Labilibaculum antarcticum: one gene and its partner. The protein of the gene in region 1 interacts with the protein of each later gene in a pairwise test. Links are inferred from orthologs where the notes say so. Each region holds a gene or a part of one and is shown on either strand. Other genes may lie near its edges.

Region 1 (3,411 bases):
TAACTGACGTAACAATTGATTGGATGATCCGGACATGGTCCATAAAATTGGACCGGTCTTGCCAATTCTACTCAAAACTAAAGCAACGATTAAAACACCACCAGTTAATCCCAAGCTAAATGTAAAATCATCCGTAAAGGATATTTTTAATTTTCCCACTAAAACACCAAGTACAATTCCTGCTGCAATGGGCAAGAAATCTGTATCTGACAACTTTTTACTATCGTTACCAAACAGGTGACGAATATTATTAATATTTCCCTTTCCACATGCCACAACTAACTTATCTCCAAATCGAATTTCTGATTTGTCGCTTGCGACAATATTAATTCCAGCTCTTCTAATTCTAGTAACCCGCGCATTGTAATTCGCTAAAACATTTAATTGACCTAGTGTTTTATTAACCACCTGTTTGTTGGTAACCAGAATGGACTCAATCACATAATCACTGCTAAGCGGGATTTCCACGCTTGTTTCTTCCCCAATTAGAATCCTGGCCTTTTCAATCGCCTGTTCACCACCTATTATTCTAACAATATCTCCCTTCTCAAGAATTGTTGTAGGCAAAGGAACGATGGTTTCCCCATTGTGCATTATTCTTGAAATATTGGCTTGAGTCATTGAACGAATCTTCAACTCTTTGATGCTTTTCCCAACAATATTTTCATTCTCAACAAGCAGATTCTTATTCACTATTTCGGGATGTTGTTGCAAAACCTCTTCTTCCAATTTCGCGGCTTCTTTTTGAATATCAACTCCAACTAACTTAGGATACAATCGTACAAATAAAATCACAGCAATTACACCAAAAGGATAAGCGATACCATAGCCTATGGAAGCTAATGGTGATTGAGTACTTTCAATTGCCGCAGCCAAACCTGGTGTGCTGGTTAATGACCCAGTAAGCAGACCTATCGCAATATTCATATCAATTTGAAAAAACACAACCACCAGAAGTGTAATAAGCGAAGCACTTCCCACCAAAATTAAGGCAAGTATAATCAACTCTCTCCCATTCTTTTTAAACGATTCAAAAAAACCAGGTCCAGCCTGAATTCCAATAGTAAAAATAAATATTGTTAAGCCTATTTTCTGGATATCAATTGGAATTGTGATCCCGTAATGCCCGAATACCAGAGCAACGAAAATGACTGCAGAAACATCAAGAGATATCCCTTTTATTTTAATATTTCCGACAATAAAACCAATTGCAACAATTAGGAATAGAACAAAATAACTAGATGATAATAAATCCATTAACAATGGTTTTGTGAAAAATGCGCTTTTATTTATAAGAGCACAAAGGTAAAAATTCAAATTTAAAAAAAGCGATTGAAAGTATTTCAACCGCTTTAAATATATTTTCTGAAATTTATTTCAACAAGAAATTAAAATCATCGTTTGGCCTCAATTCGTATGCTTCAACACCATTTTTGAATATTCGACAGTTGTGTTTTCCAATCAAATCAATTTCTCCATTTTCGACCAGGAACATGCTTCCCTCGCGTAAGCCAGCAACATACAAGTCTGGATTAACGACCATAAATTCATTGATCCGATCTTCTCTAGTCTCTCCTCCGTGACCATCGGGATTTTTATCCAAATAGTGAGGATTAATCTGAAATGGAATTAAATTTAGCGCATCAAATCCCAGAGGATCGATAATTGGCATATCATTAGTGGTTTTAATTGTTGGACATGCCAAATTTGAGCCTGCACTCCACCCTATAAATGGTGTGTTATCACCAATCACTTTCTTACGGATTACCTCAGTGAGGTTATTTTTATGAATCCAATGAAGCAGGTTCCAAGTACTTCCACCACCCACAATAATTGCTTCTGCTTCTTCAACAGCTTTAACCGGATCTTCAAAATGATGAATCGAAACAACATCATGTCCCACTTCATTCAACTTAGCCTTTACCTTGGCTTCGTAATCGGCGAAAGAAAAAGTTACTCCTGCATAAGGAATGAATAACGCTTTAACCGGCTTATCGCCTAAAAAATCTTTAATGTTATTTTTTGGATAGTCTAAGTATTCCTCTCCCGCCATTGTGGAGTTACTAATCAATAATAATCTCATTTATGTAGAATTTAGTTTAAGTAGATGTGAATTATCTGACCTAAATTTAGCTATTTACCACTGAAATTAAAGTCTCTTTGTTCACAAATTCGCTAAATTTCTTATCACTCATTGGCCTTCTAGGAATTATAAAAGAAAACGTACTTCCTTTATCTACTTCGCTTTCAACCATCATTTCTCCATGATTTTTCACTAAAAAATCTCTACACAAAGTGATGCCCAAGCCTGTACCTTTCTCATTAGCAGTGCCATCAGTTGTTTTACCTTCGTAAATATTCTCAATCTGTTCTGGCATCATTCCAATACCGTTATCGATTACAGAAATTTTAACAAAGTATTCTCCTATTTCCGATTTAACTTCAATAAGTCCTCCCTTATTGGTAAATTTAATGGCATTTGAGAGCAGATTACGAACAACAGTATTGATCATGTTCCAATCGATATACACTTCGACTGAAGGATTGACGGTCGCTATTAGACTAATGGATTTGATTTTGGCTAACTCTGCTGATAAATTTATATTTGAGCTGATTATCGAGCTTGCATCAACCATTTGCAAGTTAGCAGATATGGTAGATGTTTGATTTTTCGCCCAAAACAGTAAATTTTCAAGCAATTCAAATGAATTATCAGCAGAATGAAACAAAGATTGAAGAAACTCGGTCTTATCTTCTTCCGATAGATCCAATTCTTCATCGGTAAGCATCATTCGCAATCCATTACTGATGTTTCCAATTGCACCACGTAAATCATGAGCAATTAGGGAGAACATTTTATCCTTAGTTTCATTGGCGGTTCTAAGCTTATCTTCACTTACCTTAAGTCTTTTCATAGCTCCAATCAATTCTTCCTGGTGCTGACTTACCAGACGATTTCTTAGGTATAAAAGTTCATTGTCTTTCAGATTATTTCGGTATCGAAACGTGAGAAGAAATATCACAACCAGTAAAAGAAGCAATATGAGTAAACCAATTGTATATTGACGGTTTATTTCCAACTGCTGTGTTTGATTTTCCGCACGAAGTATCTGATTTTCCTGATTTTTAATATCTTCAATATGTCTTGAATCCAAATCATCAATTTTATTTGACAATTGTTCCGAGGAAATAGAATCCTGATATGCCTGAAGATTCTCATAAGCATTTACTGAACTTCTATAATCGCCAAGCTTTGTATAGTATAGAGAAAGATATTTGTAATAATCCCGAAGTAACCTTTTCGATTTTAACTGCTTAGCTATAAGGTATCCTTTGTCAAGATGATGCCTGGCTTTGGTAAGATCATTATGATGAAGATATAATTCGCACATATTCAGCTCAAAAACCCCA
Region 2 (3,442 bases), 1.4 Mb from region 1 along the record:
AAGGCTGCAGTAAATCCGGCAGTACCGTAAATCATGGCTTGTCTCAAACTCAAATCCTTTGGCAAGGCAACTACCCATGCTTCCGGCACTCGAATGTATTCAGCAAAACCACCATCGCTATTCATGCCCAAATCGTAGCTGGTCACAATCACTTGGTCGCCCACTTTAAATTTATCACTTTCCGAATGCTCCACAACTCCGGCAGCATCAATACCTGGTGTATGAGGGTATTTTCTTGTTACTCCCTTGTTTCCGGTAACCGAAAGTGCATCTTTAAAATTCAAAGAAGAATACTTCACTTTCACAATTACATCTCCTTCCGGAAGATCTTCGATTTTCCGTTTTTCAATTCTTCTAATAAATTTTCCATCTTCTTCGTAAATACGAAGTGCTTTAAATTCTGCTTTAGTATCCATATCTTATCCTAATTTAATTCTTATCTTGCAACGAAGCTACAAGCTTTTTAGTTAAGAATCAAGAACTTACACTTTGGTTGGCTACTAACATTTTGTTCGGAATTACTGATTATCAACACGTAAAAAACTTTTTTATTTTGAAAAAAGGAGATTGTCCCATCGATACATTCATCAATTACGTTAAGGGAAAGCGAAAAGCAACCATCATTTTGCATTTGATGCAGGGTACCAAACGATACAATGAATTAGTGAAACTGTTACCAGATATCAGCGATCGAATGCTCAGTAAAAATCTAAAAGAATTAGAAGAAGATGGTTTGGTGATCCGTAAGCTTTATCCTGAAGTTCCGCCTAAGGTTGAATACAGCCTTACCGATTTGGGAAAAGAGATTCATCCGATTTTAAAAGCCATGTTTCTAGGTGGTCGGATTTTTGAAAGATTAACGGAAGAATAACCCATTAATTTACACAATCGATTTTAGTTAATTTTAATCTAAAATTTGCTGGCAAACTGGAATTTCTATTGGCAAAATGCTCTCGGCGACCAGAGTTGACCAAAACCACGCGGCAAAATGTAGCCTACTAATTTATCAAATCGATATTATACCTATAATCACCAAATAAAAAAAGGCAATCAACCGATTGCCTTTATTTTTATATGATGACTGAATTATTGCTTGGAAATCAGTTCTACAATTTTTAGAATCACCTCTACCGATTTTTCCATCGATTCTACGGGAACGTATTCGAATCTTCCGTGAAAGTTATGACCTCCAGCAAAAATATTCGGACAAGGCAAACCCATATAGGATAAGCGACTTCCATCGGTTCCGCCACGAATTGGGATAATCATTGGCTCAACTCCAACTTGTTTCATTGCCTCCTCAGCAATATCTACAATGTATTTTACCGGCACAATTTTTTCGCGCATGTTGTAATACTGATTGGTTATTTCAAGGCTTACACTTCCCTCTCCATATTTCTCACAGAATTCATCGCAAAGAGATTGTACAAATTGTTTCCTCTCCTCATACTTATCCATGTCAAAATCACGAATAATGTATTGAAGATTCGAATTCTCCACACTTCCCGACATCGAAATCAGATGATAGAATCCCTCATATCCTTCCGTTTTTTCAGGCACTTCGTCTTTTGGTAAACGAGTCAAAAACTCATTGGCAATCAACATCGAGTTAATCATTTTGTCTTTTGCCATTCCTGGATGAACATTGCGACCCTTAAAGCTAATTTTTGCAAATGCAGCATTGAAATTCTCATACTGCAACTCTCCAATTTCACCACCATCAAGCGTGTAGGCAAAATCAGCTCCAAATTTCTTCACATTAAAGAAATCAGCTCCTTTTCCAATTTCCTCATCAGGTGTAAAGCCAATATGAACAGCACCGTGTTTTATTTCCGGATGATTGGATAAATATTCAATTGCAGTCATGATTTCGGCAACACCGGCTTTATCATCTGATCCTAAAAGAGTAGTTCCATCGGTGGTAATTATCGTTTGACCTTTGTATTGTTTTAGCTCTGGAAAATCAACCACTTTCATTACAATGTTCTGTTCCTTATTCAAAAGAATATCATTACCATCATAATTCTCCCAAAACTGAGGCTTCACATGTTTTCCCGAAAAATCAGGACTGGTATCCATATGAGCTACAAAACCAACCGTAGGTACTTTATGATCCAAATTGGATGGAAGCACAGCCATAACATATCCATTCTCATCAAGACTGACATTCTCCAATCCCATTTCTTCCAATTGCTTGGTCAATTCTTCAGCCAAAATCATCTGACCTGGAGTACTGGGAGTTAATCCTGTTTCTGTATCCGATTCGGTATTAAACTTTACGTATTGTATAAACTTATCTATTAAGGTACTCATATCTAGTTTTGTATTTAATTGATGCATAAATAAACACTTCACAAACCTATGTGGTGAAACGTTGCAATATTACTAAAATGATACTATAAAATGAATTTGGCTGGGAGTTTCTTATCTGCAATTTCAGAACTAAAACTCATTTAAATATCATCAGATTTAAATTGAAAACCCAATCGTTTTCCTGTTGGAATTCTTGCATTCTCAATTTTTTCGAACATTTGACCTACCGACATAATTTTCACAGTATCGTATGGAGGAACCAATAAATCGAAATTTAAGGAGTAATTAATAGCTGTTTCAACAATATTACGCAAATTATCATGATCGGCAGTAGAAAGCGATAAATCGGTTTGCAGTAAGCCCAATTGTCTTTTCCCTTCAACAATATAATGTTTCTCACGATTAATGAAAATACGGGCAACCAAATAACCTAAATCCTCATAACGAGTGTATTTAAAAGAATCTGCTAAAAAATTATAAACATTAATAATGCCCGAGTAAGCATTATCAGGATTTGTTTTCACGTAAGATTGCTTCCATACATTATGATCTCTATTAAACTGAAATACATTGGTATGCAAACTAAATACTAAAATATCAGATGCAATCTTAATTTGATATTCGAATTCTCCTTTGTCTTCAAAAGACAATAAAACATTTTCATCAACCTCTCCCAATTCATTATTATACTCAGCGATTAAGCTCTGAACCACCTTTCGTAAATCTTCAAATATTTCCTTGGTGTTTTTACAAACAACTTGCTTTAAAGAAGCTTTGTCCATAATTGTTGCTAGAATTGCGGCTTTTGTATTTAATATATTCATTGATTGTTTGTTTAAATATGAAAAGTAAATATACAAAAAAACAGCCATCAGAAAACTGATGACTGTTTGATAACATTAAAAAAATTTACTTTTATGTTAGTATGATTTTGCAAAAACAACTCGCTGCAGCGAAGGCTTCCCTGTTACCATACAAACCCCTTCTTCACCGTCTCCTTCAAAAGGAATACAACGAATAGTTGCTTTAGTCTCAGCTTGAATTTTCGCCTCTGTTTCAGCTGTTCCGTCCCAATGAGCCAGAAAAAATCCGGTTTTGCTTTCCAATAGTTCTTTAAACTCATCGTAAG

Evidence for each region. Proteins that work in one complex are often made in the same cells at the same time.
Region 2: the proteins of pepE (region 1) and pepT interact in binary tests that used the Escherichia coli proteins (3 or more experiments, as listed by UniProt). The link is inferred for Labilibaculum antarcticum from one-to-one orthologs.

The regions. Positions count from the first base shown.
Region 1 is NZ_AP018042.1:2,286,594-2,290,004, forward strand. What follows is about bases 229-3,067. They hold pepE (dipeptidase PepE), read right to left. Parts: upstream 2,084-3,067; coding sequence 1,373-2,083; downstream 229-1,372. Other genes in these bases: ALGA_RS08985 (aspartate:alanine exchanger family transporter), read right to left, coding at 229-1,257; ALGA_RS08995 (tetratricopeptide repeat-containing sensor histidine kinase), read right to left, coding at 2,130-3,067. In the rest of the region: more of ALGA_RS08985, read right to left, coding at 1-228; more of ALGA_RS08995, read right to left, coding at 3,068-3,411. UniProt on the Escherichia coli protein: Hydrolyzes dipeptides containing N-terminal aspartate residues. May play a role in allowing the cell to use peptide aspartate to spare carbon otherwise required for the synthesis of the aspartate family of amino acids.
Region 2 is NZ_AP018042.1:873,958-877,399, forward strand. The notes cover bases 201-3,070. They hold pepT (peptidase T), read right to left. Parts: upstream 2,314-3,070; coding sequence 1,087-2,313; downstream 201-1,086. Other genes in these bases: ALGA_RS03160 (YhdH/YhfP family quinone oxidoreductase), read right to left, coding at 201-416; ALGA_RS03165 (winged helix-turn-helix transcriptional regulator), read left to right, coding at 554-871; ALGA_RS03175 (hypothetical protein), read right to left, coding at 2,454-3,070. Outside these bases: more of ALGA_RS03160, read right to left, coding at 1-200; more of ALGA_RS03175, read right to left, coding at 3,071-3,137; proS (proline--tRNA ligase), read right to left, coding at 3,234-3,442. UniProt on the Escherichia coli protein: Cleaves the N-terminal amino acid of tripeptides.